One region of the Acerihabitans sp. genome, then DNA from elsewhere that is predicted to be linked to it. Evidence: predicted binding sites of a transcription regulator. Region 1 holds the regulator's gene; the other holds the start of a gene.

Evidence for each region. Region 1 encodes Fur, which represses iron uptake genes when iron is present. Its sites were predicted from a motif close to ATAATAATGAGAACNACTATCAA; they were not measured.
Region 2: the regulator Fur is predicted to act here: its motif matches at 1,787-1,809, upstream of ftnA (non-heme ferritin).

Annotation. Positions count from the first base shown of each region.
Region 1 is NZ_DASWOM010000030.1:13,702-21,223, forward strand. Features, by position in the region: gene alsA (D-allose ABC transporter ATP-binding protein AlsA) at 1-298, opposite strand, end outside; gene alsB (D-allose transporter substrate-binding protein) at 371-1,306, opposite strand; gene alsR (transcriptional repressor AlsR) at 1,328-2,215, opposite strand; gene fur (ferric iron uptake transcriptional regulator) at 2,779-3,249, opposite strand; gene fldA (flavodoxin FldA) at 3,601-4,116, opposite strand; gene ybfE (LexA regulated protein) at 4,293-4,592, opposite strand; gene VGC33_RS05630 (alpha/beta fold hydrolase) at 4,794-5,558, opposite strand; gene seqA (replication initiation negative regulator SeqA) at 5,764-6,294, shown strand; gene pgm (phosphoglucomutase (alpha-D-glucose-1,6-bisphosphate-dependent)) at 6,322-7,522, shown strand, end outside.
Region 2 is NZ_DASWOM010000036.1:2,447-9,968, forward strand. Features, by position in the region: gene copD (copper homeostasis membrane protein CopD) at 1-512, opposite strand, end outside; gene yobA (CopC domain-containing protein YobA) at 513-902, opposite strand; gene ftnA (non-heme ferritin) at 1,092-1,607, opposite strand; gene VGC33_RS06155 (DNA polymerase III subunit theta) at 1,976-2,203, shown strand; gene exoX (exodeoxyribonuclease X) at 2,631-3,311, shown strand; gene VGC33_RS06165 (S9 family peptidase) at 3,346-5,430, opposite strand; gene VGC33_RS06170 (tellurite resistance TerB family protein) at 5,528-6,184, opposite strand; gene VGC33_RS06175 (YebF family protein) at 6,339-7,049, opposite strand; gene purT (formate-dependent phosphoribosylglycinamide formyltransferase) at 7,281-7,522, shown strand, end outside.

The DNA.
Region 1 (7,522 bases):
TTTCCAGCACGGTTAATTCATCTATAACGCTTAATTCCTGATATATAATACCGATGCCCAGCCCGGCGGCAATTTTATGATCAAGCTTAGGATAATCAGTATTAGCGATGTTTATATTCCCCGCCGTCGGAGCGTAAATACCGGAAAGTATTTTCATTAATGTTGATTTACCGGCGCCGTTTTCACCCAATAAAGCATGTATTTCACTAGGATATATTGCTAAATCAACTGATTTCAACGCCTGGACGGGACCAAAAGATTTGGCGATCCCCTCCATTTTAATAAAAGGAGTGCTCATATTACTCTCCGGATCATTTGCAAGACGGCGGGAATAGGCGGCCTTGCCACACCTGGGAATCGGTGGCCTTGATTACCTGGTGACTAAAATTGAATCAACGGTTTCTATTTTCGGTTGGGCATCAAGGGCGATGGGCTTGCCTGATTTCACCGCATTCACCAGGATGGTCAAGCCATTGGCGCCGATTTCCGCCGGATTCTGGGCGACGGTGGCGGTCATCATGCCCTGGGCCACCATTTTGCGCGCTTCCGGGATGCCGTCGGTGCCGACCACCAGGATCTTGCCGGTCTGTCCGGCGTTGGCCACCGCCTGCGCCACGCCCATCGCCATGGTATCGTTGGCGCAATAGAAGGCTTTCAGCCGCGGATTGCGCTGCAACACATTGGTCGCCACGTCCAGGGCTTTGATGCGATCCCAGTCCGCCGGCTGGCTGGCCACCAGTTTGATATGGCTGTTGGCCTTGAGCTCAGCGGTGGCGCCATTGCGGCGCGCTTCGCCCGAGGCGTTGCCGGCCTTGCCTTCGATAATCGCCACCTCGCCGCCTTCGGCGCCCAGCCGGTCGATAATAAACCTGGCGCCCTTGGCGCCGACCGCCACGTTATCGGTGGTAATAAAGGCTTCTACGTTGCCTTTGGCCTTCGCCAGGTTGGCCAAATCAATTTTTTCGTCCAGGTTAACCAGGTAAATCCCTTTCTGGTACGCCTTGGCGACGGGAATGACCAGGTTCACCGCCGATAAAGGAGCAAAGGCGATGCCTTTGTAATTTTTATTGGTCAAATCCTCGAATAACTGCAATTGTGATTGGAAATCGCCTTCCGAGGGTGAGGCAAATATATCCACGGTAACACCGAGATCTTGCGCTTTTTTCTCGATACCCTGTTTCATCTCAACCCAAAAAGGGTTGGATAAGGTTTTCAACACTACGGCGTAATCGGCCGCCGCGTGGGCGACGGTGGATAACATCAGTCCACAGGCGGCGCCCCCGACCAGTTTGATAAATTTATTCATTATTCTATCTCCAAAAGAGAATTATTTATAATCACGCTTAAGGTACTTGGTAATGGAACTCGTTTTTTCCAGATTTTTATTCGCCAGCTCGATATCCTGCCGCGCCACCGAAACAAAAAAAGCATCAAGCAGGGTAAGTTGCAAAATACGGGCCGAGGCGTTCCTGCCTAATAACGGGGTTTCCGGCGCGGGTGAGCAAATATTAAAATCCGCCAACTGGGCAATGGGAGAATTGCTGCTATGGGTTATGCAAATAATTTTTGCCCCATTATCCTTGGCAATCGACACCACCCGCTTAAGATCGCTGGTACGGCCCGAATGCGACACCACCAGCGCCACGTCGCCCGGTTGCAACAGCGAGGCCGACATCATCATCAAGTGGGCGTCCAGGTAGGCATTGCAACGCAGGCCGATTTTCAGGAATTTATGCTGCACGTCCGCACAGATGGAGTTGGAACCGCCGACGCCGTACAGCTCGCGCTGGTTGGCGGCAAAAAAACATTGGGCCGCCTGCTGGATCACGTTGGCGTCGACAATCGCCTGGCCTTCGACAATGGTGCGCACGGTCAGGTTAAACACTTTATTGACCACATCTTCCGGACTGTCGGTAGGAGAAAGCTCGGCGGTGATATCATGATCGGCATGATCGAAATATTCGACGATGGCGCTGCGCAGCTGCCGAAAACCGCTGAAGCCCAAAATTTTCGATACCTTGACAATCATGGCCTCCGACAGGCCAAGGCTCAGGGCCACATCCTTGATACCCGATACGTCGGTCAGGTTGCCGGGGGATAAAAACCATTCCACGATGCGGCTTTCGTTTTCGGTCATGCCTTCCTGTTTGATACGAATATAAGGGGCAATGCCGATACCGTGCGGCATATCGTTTTGCAGGTCTGAATCATTCATCGGGTCTTTCTCGGGTGATTAACATTGCCTGTCACTATATCACCATGGCGAAAGTTTAAAATCTGCAGCGAACTTCACGTTTTATATAAATTTATAAATTAATGTTTTCTGTAAAATATCGGCGCGCCAAGGAACCAGACCAGTATTGCGACGGTGGCGCTGCATAATACTTATGTTAAACAATAAGATAGGTAGACTGATCTTTTTTGTTCAGCTTTATGGATGTTAGATAGGGGGGAGGGTCTGATTTGCCACTCAATTTTTTTGCTAAAAATAACAGTGAATAAAAGGACTGTATTTCAATCAATTACCTCGTATGGTGGTCCGCGGCGGCAAAAGGTGTGAACATTGGCTTTATTAATTTTTATATTCTGTGAAGTAAGGATGCGAAAAGGGCGGCCGGGCGATGGGCGGATTGGTGACGCTGGGCAAAGCCATGCCCGGTGAACCGAGGAAACCGGTGATGGATGGGGCGGGGGTTTATCGGATGGTATTGAAAGCTTGGGCATGATGAGAAAGCGGCGTGGACAGCAGCCGCTTTAAGAGAACCTGTAACGCCGCGGTTATTCCTTTACGCCGTTGAGCATATCGGCGTGGTCGTGCAGCGTTTCGTCTTCACGGCAATTGCCGGTTTCACAATGTCCGTAAAGATATAAACTATGATTGGTCAGCTTGATATTGTGTCTTTTGGCGATGTCACGCTGGCGCGCTTCAATGAACTCATCGCGGAATTCGATGACCTTGCCGCAATCCAGGCAAATCAGGTGGTCATGATGATACTGTTGCGTCAGTTCAAAAACCGATTTGCCGCCCTCAAAGTTATGGCGGGTGACGATACCGGCATCGTCAAACTGGTTTAGCACACGGTATACCGTGGCCAGGCCAATTTCCTCACCCATATCTATCAGCTTTTTGTACAAATCTTCCGCACTGACGTGATGGCATTCCGGATCTTGCAACACTTCCAGAATCTTCAGTCTGGGAAGGGTGACTTTCAGGCCGGCCTTCTTCAATGCAATATTATTGTCAGTCATGCGGGTTTAGTCCTGTTACTTTGATAATCTGATTGTAGGCTAGCTTAGCCTATAACATCGGTCGGCCCGAAAAATGTGACGCCGTCTCATTATAGGACTGCCTGTCCAAAATGAAAGCGGCGCGTTGTTAACAACTATAGCCCGTTTTGCGAAGCGAATTCTGCAACATTTGCTAAAAAGGGTGGAACCGCTGCGCTATTGTACCGCGTTGTGGATAAAAGTTAAAAACTTGTATCTATTAATTCGAAAGGATTTAGTTATCAGCAAGGTCGGGAATGCCGCCCCGGGGACGCGACGGCTTCCGACTCCCTTGCCGGGCATTGCCCATAACGGCAAAAATGCCGCGTGGCTTCAGCCGAGCTGCAGTTCCGCGCTGATTTGCCGTACCCAGCCGTCCACGCGTTCATTGGTCAGCTCGGGCTGGCGGTCTTCGTCAATGGCCAGGCCGATGAAGTGCTGGTCGTCCGCCAGCCCTTTGGAGGCTTCGAAATGATAGCCGGCGGTAGGCCAGTGACCGACCAGGGTGGCGCCGTTGGGTTCGATGATATCGCGGATGGTGCCCATGGCGTCGCAAAAATACTCGGCATAATCCTCCTGATCGCCACAACCAAACAACGCGACTTTTTTCCCTGAGAAATCAATTTCTTCCAGGGTCGGGAAAAAATCATCCCAATCACATTGCGCCTCGCCGTAATACCAGGTCGGGATGCCGAGCAGCAGGGTGTCGAACCGCGCCAGGTCTTCTTTACTGCTTTTGGCAATGTCATGAACTTCGGCAACATCCGCACCCAGTTGCTTCTGAATCATTTTGGCAATATTTTCGGTATTGCCGGTGTCACTGCCAAAAAAAATGCCTACAGTCGCCATGAGTTTGAAAACCTCTTAAATATTATGGATGTGTTCTATAACAATCAGTCATCTTCTGCGGCAATCATAGCAGACCCTCAACCGGGGAGAAACTCGCCAGCCGGGTTTTGTCGCAAATTTGCCCGGTACGCGGCCTGTGGCGGCCCACGCCATCGCGTCTTTCCGCGCCGGCGGCGCTATCCCCGCTGACCGTCCGCTCCTTGCTGCCGCTCCAGCTCGGCCAATAAAATAAGTTCAATCAGCTCGCTGCGCGACAGGTTTTGCCGGTAGGCCAGCTCATTGAGCGCGTCCACCGCGTCGGCATTAATTTTCAGCTCCACCCGGCGCAGGCCGCGCTTTTTATCCCGGCGCAACTGGTTGCGCTTGTTGATGCGCAACTGCTCATCGCGGGACAAGGGGTTGGTCTTTGGTCTTCCCGGACGTCGCTCATCAATAAATAAATCCAGGGTGGTGCGGTCCGTTTGTTCTTTTGCCATAGGTCATGAAGGGATTGTGCATCAAAAAGCAGGCGGGCTGACGCCGGCCGGCGACGCGATAACCCGCGCCGCCGGGCGCGCATCGCCCGTAACCTTATGTTTTACGTACGCCATGGCCCGCATAAAACACAGCGGGCCATGTTACCCCAGGCCGGTATCAAACGACAATATTAAACTCAGGGCAAATCCCCCCGACCCGGCCTATTCCGCCAGGAAACGGTCCAGGGCGCGCATTACCGCCGCGGGTTTTTCCGCATGGACCCAATGACCGGCGCCGGCGACCACGTGGGCGCGCGCCTGGGGGAACTGGCGCAGGATCGCGTCGCGGTAACGGTCGTCAAGGTAGGGCGACTTTTCGCCCCGGATAAACAGCGCCGGCCCGGCCCAGGGCGCCGATTCCCGCCAGCCGATAAGCGACGGATAATTCTCCCACAGCGCCTCAAGGTTAAAACGCCACCCGCCCTGGTGAAACGATTTGAGCAAAAACTGGATGGTTCCCTCATCAAGCGCATCCTGTCGCATCAGCGCCGCCGCCTCCGCGCGCTGTGTGACGCCCGCGGCCGCAACGCGCCTGAGCGCGGCGAAAACATTGTCGTGATGGCGGGTGGGGTAGGCCACCGGCGCCATGTCGATAACCGCCAGCCGGGCAACGCGATCGGGCGCCTGCGCGGCGAGAGTCATGGCGACCTTGCCGCCCATGGAATGTCCGATCAGGATGCTTGCGCCAAAGCGCAACTCAGCGAGCAGGTCAATCACATCCTGGCTCATGGCGGCGTAACCGGCATCGCCATCATGGGGCGAGAGGCCGTGATTACGCAGATCAATTTGCAGGATGGCGTGGCGTTCCCCCAGCGGCCGGGCCAGCACACCCAGGTTATCCAGACTGCCGAACAGCCCGTGCAGCAATACCACCGGCGGGGTTTCGCCCGGCTGCCGGGCCGGTTGCAGACGATAGTGTAATTTCATCCTGATCCTCATGGCGACAACGGAGCCTGATAGCCTATCATGAGTCATCCGTCCCGCGGCCGCAAAAAAAAGCCGGCGGCGCCGGACAGGGCCTCGGGGGTTATTCCGACTTTTTACTCAAGCCGGATACTAGCGCTATTCGCCGGGCCGGTTTAGCTTGTATAATCCTTTTGATTGATTTATGAGAAGAAAGCCCCGGATAAAGATGAAAACAATAGAAGTCGACGAAGACCTTTACCGCTATATCGCCAGCCACACGCAACATATTGGCGAAAGCGCCTCGGATATTTTGCGCCGGATGCTGAAATTCAACGTTCAGGCCAACGCGGCGGCGCGCGCCAAGGCGGAGGAAACGCCCGCCAAGGCGGAGCCCGCATCGCCGGCGCGCGATCGGGTGCGCGCCATGCGTGAGCTCCTGCTGTCGGACGGCTACGCGGATCAGCGCAAGGCGGTCGATCGTTTTATGCTGGTGCTGTCAACCCTTTACACCCTGTCCCCGGCCGAGTTTACCGGCGCGGCGGAGACCCTGCACGGCCGCACCCGTACCTATTTTGCCGCGAATGAACAGACATTATTGCAAAATGGCAGCCATACTAAACCCAAGCAGGTACCTGAAACGCCTTATTGGGTTATCACCAACACCAATACCGAACGTAAGCGGAGCATGGTGGAACACATTATGCTGGCAATGCAGTTCCCGGTGGAACTGACCGACAAAGTTTGCGGTACCATTTGATCAACAGCAGCCAAGGGAGAAGCACCGATGGCTAATAGCCCCCGCGCCGGGCAACCCGCCCGGCAAAGCGATTTAATCAACGTCGCGCAGTTAACCTCACAGTATTATGTGTTGCGTCCGGAACCGGGCAACACCGCGCATGCGGTAAAATTCGGTACTTCAGGCCATCGCGGCAGCGCGGGACGCCACAGTTTTAATGAAGCCCATATCCTGGCCATCAGCCAGGCCATCGCCGAGGAACGCGCCAAACAGGGCATAACCGGTCCATGTTATGTGGGCAAGGATACCCACGCGCTGTCCGAACCGGCGTTTATTTCCGTTTTGGAAGTCCTCAGCGCCAACGGCGTGGACATTATCGTCCAGCAGGAAAACGGCTTTACCCCGACGCCGGCGGTATCCAACGCCATCCTGACGCACAACCGCACAGGCGGCGCGCAGGCCGACGGCATCGTGATTACGCCGTCCCATAACCCACCGGAAGACGGCGGCATTAAATACAATCCGCCTAACGGCGGGCCGGCGGACACCAACCTGACCAAGGTGATAGAAGAACGCGCCAACGCCCTGCTGGCCGAGGAGCTGCGCGGGGTCAAGCGCCAGTCGCTGGACGCGGCCTGGAACAGCGGCCATATCCACGCGCAGGACCTGGTTCAGGCCTATGTGGAAGGACTGGCCGAGGTGGTGGACATGGCGGCTATCCAAAAAGCCGGCCTGAAACTGGGCGTCGATCCGCTGGGAGGGTCGGGCATTGCCTACTGGCAGCGTATCGCCGAGTACTATAAGCTCGATTTGACGCTGGTGAATGAGCAGATTGACCAGACCTTCCGGTTTATGTATCTGGACCACGACGGCATTATCCGCATGGACTGCTCGTCCCAATGGGCCATGACCGGCCTGCTGTCCCTGCGTGATAAGTTCGACCTGGCGCTGGCCAACGACCCCGATTACGACCGCCACGGCATCGTTACCCCGGCGGGCCTGATGAACCCCAACCATTTCCTGGCGGTGGCGATCAACTACCTGTTCCAGCACCGCCCGCAGTGGGGCGCCGACGTGGCGGTGGGCAAAACCCTGGTCTCCAGCGAGATGATTGACCGGGTGGTGGCCGACCTGGGCCGCCGGCTGGTGGAAGTGCCGGTCGGGTTTAAGTGGTTTGTCGACGGCCTGTTCGACGGTACCCTGGGTTTTGGCGGTGAAGAGAGCGCGGGCGCCTCGTTCCTGCGCTTTG
Region 2 (7,522 bases), on a different contig from region 1:
GGCAGCAGCCCTCCCAGCCACCAGGCGGCGGAAAACAGATGCGCTATTTGATTAAACCGTTGCAGCACGCCGCGCAATCCCACACTCATCGCCGTGTGCCCGACCAGCGCCTGGCTCGCCAGCAGGCCCGCCATGGCGGCCAACAATAAGCGACTCCGGGTGGCCGTTAACGGCCCGCGACCCGCGGCGAACAGCGCCGCCACGGCAATAGCCATATGCCATAGCCAGACCGTGCCGAACGAGGTGCCGAGCACCGCCGACCAGACGGCGGGAGAGAGGGTTTGCGCCCAGCCGTCCCCCATTTGCCCGGATTGCAGCGCCAGCAGAATCACCGCCGTTGCCAGGGCGAACCAGGCCAGGATGCGCAGCGTGGCGCCAAGGGACGCGCGCAGCCGGTCGCGCAGCGCGGGCGGCGCCAGGTATTCGCAAAACAGCGCCGTGCCGAACGTCTGCATGACCGCCGCGATATGGAAATAGCGGCAGGCGGAATAACACTCCGCCAGGCTTAGCATCTATTTGACGCTGAACTGATAATTGCCTTGGGTTTTATGGCTGTCCACCGAGACCACATGCCATTGCACCTGATAATCGCCGGCGGCCAGGGGTTTTTCGATGGGTACGATAAGCTGCATGGGGTTGGCGGGGTCTACCTTGACGGCGCCGGTGGGAATAATGGCATTAGCGGGACCGGTGAGGGTCAGGCCGCTGAAAGCGGGCTCGATACCCTCGCTGAAGGTCAGGGTCAACGCCTGGGGGGCGTCCGTCATAGTGGCGTTGGCCGCCGGATATTGCGTTTTCAGGTGCGCGTGCGCCTGGGCCTGTTGCGAACCCAGCAGGGTCAGTGCGGTTAAAAACAGCGTAAACAGGGGGGCGGTAAAACGTTGGCTGGACATCGATGTCATTTCCTAAGACTAAACGGTTATCCTGTCGGTTAACCCGACGCTTTGCGGTCCATCGCGCGGGCGCTGTCGGTTATTCGTTTATGCTGAGGAAACAAAAAACCCGGCGCTGCTACCGGCTTGCCTGGACGCAAGCTGATGATAACGGCAGCCGGGGCTGAAGTCGAGCAAACCTCATTGCGAGCGCTTTGCTTACATCGGCGCGGCGGTATTATCCCCGCCGTTCATTTTTTTCAAATCCTGATCGATAAAGAACAACCCGCTGTTATTGGTATCCACCAGCGCGAGCTTGTCCAGAATAGATTTGAACAGTTTTTCCTCTTCATGCTGTTCGGAAACGTACCATTGCAGAAAATTAAAGGTCGAATAGTCTTGACTTATCATAGCCGCATGGACCAGCTCGTTGATTTTACGGGTGATCATCTGTTCATGCTCATAGGTACGCTTAAACAGTTCGGCAAGCGAAGTAAAACCGGTCGGCGGCGCCTCGATGGCGCCAAGCACCGGCATGGTGCCCGTATCGTTAAGATAGTCGAACAGGCGGCGCATATGGTCCATCTCTTCCAGAGACTGGGTTTTGAGGAACGCCGAAGCGCCTTCATAGCCTTTATCACTGCACCAGGCGCTCATCTGCAGATAAAGATTAGCGGAAAAAAATTCAAGGTTGAGTTGTTCGTTGAGCTTAATTGCCATTTCTTGTTTTAGCATGGGCAGGTGTCCTTTTAAAGATAAAGTAAATAGCGAATATATACATTATGCCAAATGCTAACAAAAATTACACTATAATTTAACCAATGAGTTATTTTAATAATTTTAGCTATAAAATCATGCATTTATTTATTATCAAATAAGGAATTTTTCATACAAAACAATATTTATTAATGCTAGTGATAGGCGTTCTTATTTGTATTATGAATTGCACGGGCAATTATTATGGCTATTTTTGACCGGTATTACCGCACCGACTGTTAACACAAACGATTATTATTTGTATTACTCCCCTGGCGACGCTTGCGTTTTGACGCCCGGTGCCTTATTTTTAGCATCATCATACCTTACAGGCACCGGGAGACTAAATGGAGTATAACCTGGCCAAACTGGGCAGCGAGGCGATGGACAAGATCAATGTCGATCTGGCCGCGTCCGGCGTGGCGTTCAAGGAACGGTACAATATGCCGGTGGTCGCCGAGCATGTGGAACGGGAACAGCCTGAGCATCTGCGCGCTTATTTCCGCGAACGGGTGGCGATTTATCGCCAGGCGTCGCTAAATTTTTCCCGTTTGCCGTATGAGCCACGAAAATAATCCGCCAATGGCTTATACTGTACTGGCAATGCCCCGGCCCGATCCTGAACCACAGGCTGGAAGGCAAGCAGGTGAATCGCGCGCCCTTCCCCGCGGGACATGGCTTGCCGGCTCGTCCGGCGACGTCCGCCGGGGGGCAGAAAAGCACAAAATGACTTGATTATCAGTGCCAAATGGCAGTTAATCATTTCTACATTTCCGGTTCTTTTACAGAGAGGCAAATATGAGTAAGGGAATGGATCGTAAAAAAGACACGAAAAAGAAACCGCTGAAATCGCCGGAAGAAAAACGCGCCGACAAGCGTAACAGAAAGACCCAGCCTGATATCGTGTAAGGCTAACCAATATTAAACCCGCATCTGATGCGGGTTTTTTGTTGGCCCGATTCCGGGCATAATGAGCATTCCTTCTTCTGGACAGGTAACCTCATGTCTTTTCGTGTTATCGATACTGAAACCTGCGGGCTGGACGGCGGCGTCGTGGAAGTCGCCTCGGTGGATGTCATTGACGGACAGTTGTGCAACGCCATGAGCGATCTGGTCAACCCCGACCGTCCCATCGGCCACGAAGCCATGGCCATCCACCATATCACCGAAGCCATGGTCGAGGATAAACCGCGTATCGCCAAGGTTATCGGCCGCTATCACGGCAGCCCCTATTATGTGGCGCATAACGCCGCCTTCGACCGCCGCATGCTGCCGGAAATGCACGGCCAGTGGATTTGCACCGTCAAGCTTGCGCGCAAGCTCTATCCGGGTTTGAAATACAGCAACCAGTACCTGCGCTACGCGCTGGACCTGGACGTCACCGTGCCGGAGGGTCTGTATCCCCATCGCGCCCTGTACGATTGCTACGTTACGGCGGCGCTGCTGGTGAAAATCATCGGGGATTCCGGCTGGAGCGCCGAGCAAATGGCGGCGCTATGCAACGAGACCACCCTGCTGACGACGTTTAAGTTTGGCAAATACCGGGGCCAGCCGATGGAGCGCGTGGCGCGTGACGATCCCGGCTATCTGAAATGGATGCTGGCCAACCTCAAGGACCTGTCGGCGGATATGCGTTTTAGCATCAAGCATTACCTGAAGCAGTCATCAGACGGAACGCTTTGATAAACGCGCCGCCTGATGTCGTCACGCCGCCATATCAAGCCGCCGGCGTTGCCATGCCGGCGTTCAGCAGCCTGGCATTGTCGGTCGTCAGGGACAGAATGAAGGTATACTCCATCGCAATGCCCTCATAACCCTTGAAACGCCCCGATTTACCACCGTGGCCGGCATCCATGTCGGTACAAAGCAGCAGCAGGTTGTCGTTGGTCTTCATCGTCCTGAGCTTAGCCACCCATTTGGCCGGTTCCCAGTATTGCACCTGCGAATCATGCAGGCCGGTGGTGACCAGCAGGTGCGGGTAAGCCTGGGCGCTGACCCGATCGTAGGGACTGTAGCGCTTGATATAATCGTAGTATTCTTTTTCCTCCGGATTGCCCCATTCGTCATATTCTCCGGTCGTCAGCGGTATGCTGTCATCCAGCATAGTGGTCACCACATCCACGAACGGCACCTGCGCCACCACGCCCTTGAACAGATCCGGCGCCATATTGATCACCGTGCCCATCAACAGGCCCCCGGCGCTGCCGCCCATGGCAAACGCCTGTTTTTTGTCGCCATAGCCGCTGTCCAGCAGATATCGGCTGACGTCGATAAAATCGTTAAAGGTGTTGAGCTTATTGAACAGCTTGCCGTCTTCATACCATTGCTGGCCCAATTCGCCGCCGCCGCGGATATGCGCCAGGGCAAAGACGAATCCGCGATCGAGCAGGCTGAGCCGGCTGGCGCTGAAATCAGGGTCCATGCTGCTGCCATAGGAACCATAGCCATACACCAGCAGCGGATTTTGCCCGGGCTGGAACAGATCCTTGCGGTAAACCAGCGACACCGGCACTTCGACGCCGTCGCGGGCGGCGACCCACAGCCGTTCGCTGCGGTAGTGATTGGCGTCGAAGTTTTTCACCTGCGACTGTTTGAGCAGCCTGCGTTCGCCGGTATCCATATTCAGTTCAAACAGGGTGGTCGGCGTGGTCATGGAGGAATAACCATAGCGCAGCCAGGCGCAGTGGGGATCGGGGTTATAGGCCAGCCAGGTGACGTAGGTGGGATCGTCAAAGGCGATGCCCTTTTCTTCCCCGCTTTGCCAATGGATTTGCCGCAGGCTGGTCAGGCCCTGGTGACGTTCCTCCACCACCAGCCAATCGCTGAACAGGGTAAAATTTTCCAATACCACGTCATCCCTGGCCGGTATAAGCGTTTGCCACAGTTTTTCATCACCCGTTTCGCTGCGGTAGAGCGCAAAATTCTTGCCTTCACGATTGGAGCGGACGTAGAAATGGCCCTGGTAATGATCCAGCGAATACTCATGGTCATGGCGGCGGGTCAGGAATACCTGCGGGCGGGCCTTGGGATCGTCGGCGTCCAGCAGCAGGATCTCACCCGAGGTGGTGCTGCCCAGCGCGATGATGATATAGCGTTCCGAGGTGGTTTTATGCACGCTGACATAGAAGGTATCGTCTTTCTCTTCATACACCAGTTCGTCGAGCGCCGGTGAGGTGCCGATCCGGTGGCGGTAAACCTGATAGGGCAGCAGCGTCTTTTTATGCTTGCGCACGTAATAGAGGATCTGGGAGTCGCTGGTCCATTCAAAACCCGACGAGGTATCCTCGATCACTTCCGGATACCAGGAATCGCGGGCCAGGTTCTTGAAACGGATGCCGTACAGGCGGCGCGAGAGGAAATCCTCCGCCGCCGCCATGATGGCGTTGTCCGGACTTATCTCCAGGGACCCCATGGTATAGAATTCGCTTTGCGCCGCGCGTTTGTTGCCGTCAAGCAGGATTTCCCATTCGGCGGATTCCGGCAGGTCGGCGCGCTGGCGGGTATAAATGGCGTACTCGTTGCCAGGCTCATAGCGGCTCTGGTAACGATAACCACGCCGGATATAAGGCACCGAGCGATCCTCCTGGGGAATGCGCTCCACCATTTCGGTGAATAAGCGGTGGCGCAGTTCCTCATGGCCCGCCATCATGGCTTCGCCATAGGTATTCTCCTGGGCCAGATAGTCCAGTACGGCGGGATCTTCACGTTTATCATCGCGCAGCCAATAATAATCATCGATCCGCGTCTCACCATGCACGGTCAGGTTATGTGGTCTTTTTTCAGCTATCGGGGGAAATCTCATACGCACCCTTCCTTATTTCTCATAAGAAACAGAGTGGCACGAATATGGCGGGATGCCAAGCGCAGCCGTTTCCATCGCCGGCGCCGGCAACCGGGAGTCAGCGCGGCGGGACGGGGGTTATCTGCGCTTTAAGCTGTTGTTCCAGGCCGGTTTTTACATCTTCGGGAATTTTCAGCGCCAGCGCCAATGCATCCATATAGCTTCTTTCCATAAAATGATCGACATCGACCACCGCGCAGCTGAGGTAATAGATCTCCAGGGCCTCGTCCTCGCCGTGAATATCCTGCGCCAGGCGCGCCGGGTCCAGCGGTTGGGCAATGGCGTCCTGAACCAGAAGCTCCACATCCTCGCCCAGGCCCAACTGATGCAGGTTGTCCCGAATGGCGCGTTGCTCATGGTCGTCGATATGGCCGTCGGCCTTGGCGGCAAAAACCAGTGCCGTCACCAGCCGCTGCGCGCGATGGTTGATGGGAGTTGGTGGCTGGGTAAACCGCGCATCGTTCTGATGCGTGTCGCGTACGCGTTTTTTATATTGATCCCAGAGCACCGCGCCTATCGCGGCGCCGCCGCCGATAAACAGGGCGTTCTTGCCCACCGCGCCAATCATCTTGCGTGACGATTTACTGGCCACCAGCAGGCCGGCCAGCCCGCCAAGCGCGCCGGGCGCCAGCAGGTCCGCCAGGTTGCCGCCGGGATCCCCCGGTCCGCCCTTCTGCTGGACCAGGGTCTGGATTTTCTGCATCCACTGATTCATTGCCGTTCCCCTTCAGGTAGGGTATGCCGGACGGAGTCCGGCGCCACACGTCCTAACCTAACGGCTTTTGTGTCAAGTTGTTAAAAGGATTTGCAAAGATAGCGGGGCCGTGGGTGTCCAGACGCGCATTTCACTGCGCGTCCGGCGGGGTATCTTATTGCTGGAGTGAATAACTTATTTCGCCTTTTTCACAGTCAAGGTTAACCGCATAGGCGCGATCGGCGGTTTGTCCGCGAATTTTCAACGGCGCCTGCCAGCTGTCGCCGCTGCCGGTAATATCCTCCGGGTTCACCTGGGCGACGATGGTATCGCCGCCGAGGGCCTTTTTATCGTCGTCGGTGTGGGGGAAGCGATTCTGGGTGTAATCCTGTTTAATCAGTTCCGCTACCTGAGGGGCGTTCAGATCGGGACAGGCCGCAACTTTATAGGTTTTACCCGGCTGGTTTTTTTTGGCCGCCGGCTTGTTATTCTCGACGGTCGCGGCAGCGGTGGTCGCCGTGGCGGCGGCCGGGTTGGCTTTATCCGCCGCGCTCTTTTTCGCCGGTGCAGGTTTAGCGGCGGCCGGCTTGTCGTCGGCCGGTTTTTCATCCGGCGCTTTTTTAGCCGGGGCGGTGGCCGCGGGCGTGGCCGGCGTTTCTGCCGGCGCGGCGTTGTTGGCCGGCGCCTGTGCCGGCGCTGCGGCGCCCTGTTGCGTATCCTGCGCCTGGCCGGCCGGCTGCCGGGCGGCGGATGTACCGTCCGTGGACGTTTGCGTGGTTGCCGCTTGCCCCGCCGCCGGCTGCGTCTGATCTTCCGCGGCCGCTACAGACGACAGCATCATGCCGATGGCGATAATGCCCATCAGGCCGATTCCTGTTTTATGCATAAAACCTCCACGTGTTTTGATTATCCGTTTCTCAAAGTATTGATTGATAATAGCCGGTTAAAATTACCTTGAGAACAGGAACTACACCAACTATACCAAATGCCGGCGATTTTTAGCGCCCTTCCGGCATTTTTTCACCCCTGTATCCTGCGGCCACGGGCCTGTGCTGCTGCACAGGCAAACGTTTTCGTTTATACTGCGCGCAATTTTTATCACCTCAGGGGAAAGCGGATGTTAATCATTGGAACGGCGTTACGTCCCGGCGCCACGCGCGTCATGTTGCTCGGCAGCGGTGAACTGGGCAAAGAAGTGGCGATAGAATGTCAACGGCTGGGCGTGGAGGTGATTGCCGTCGATCGTTATGCGAACGCCCCGGCGATGCATGTCGCCCATCGCGCGCACGTCGTCAATATGCTGGACGGCGTTGCGCTCAGGGCGGTGATTGAACTGGAACGGCCCGATTTTATCGTGCC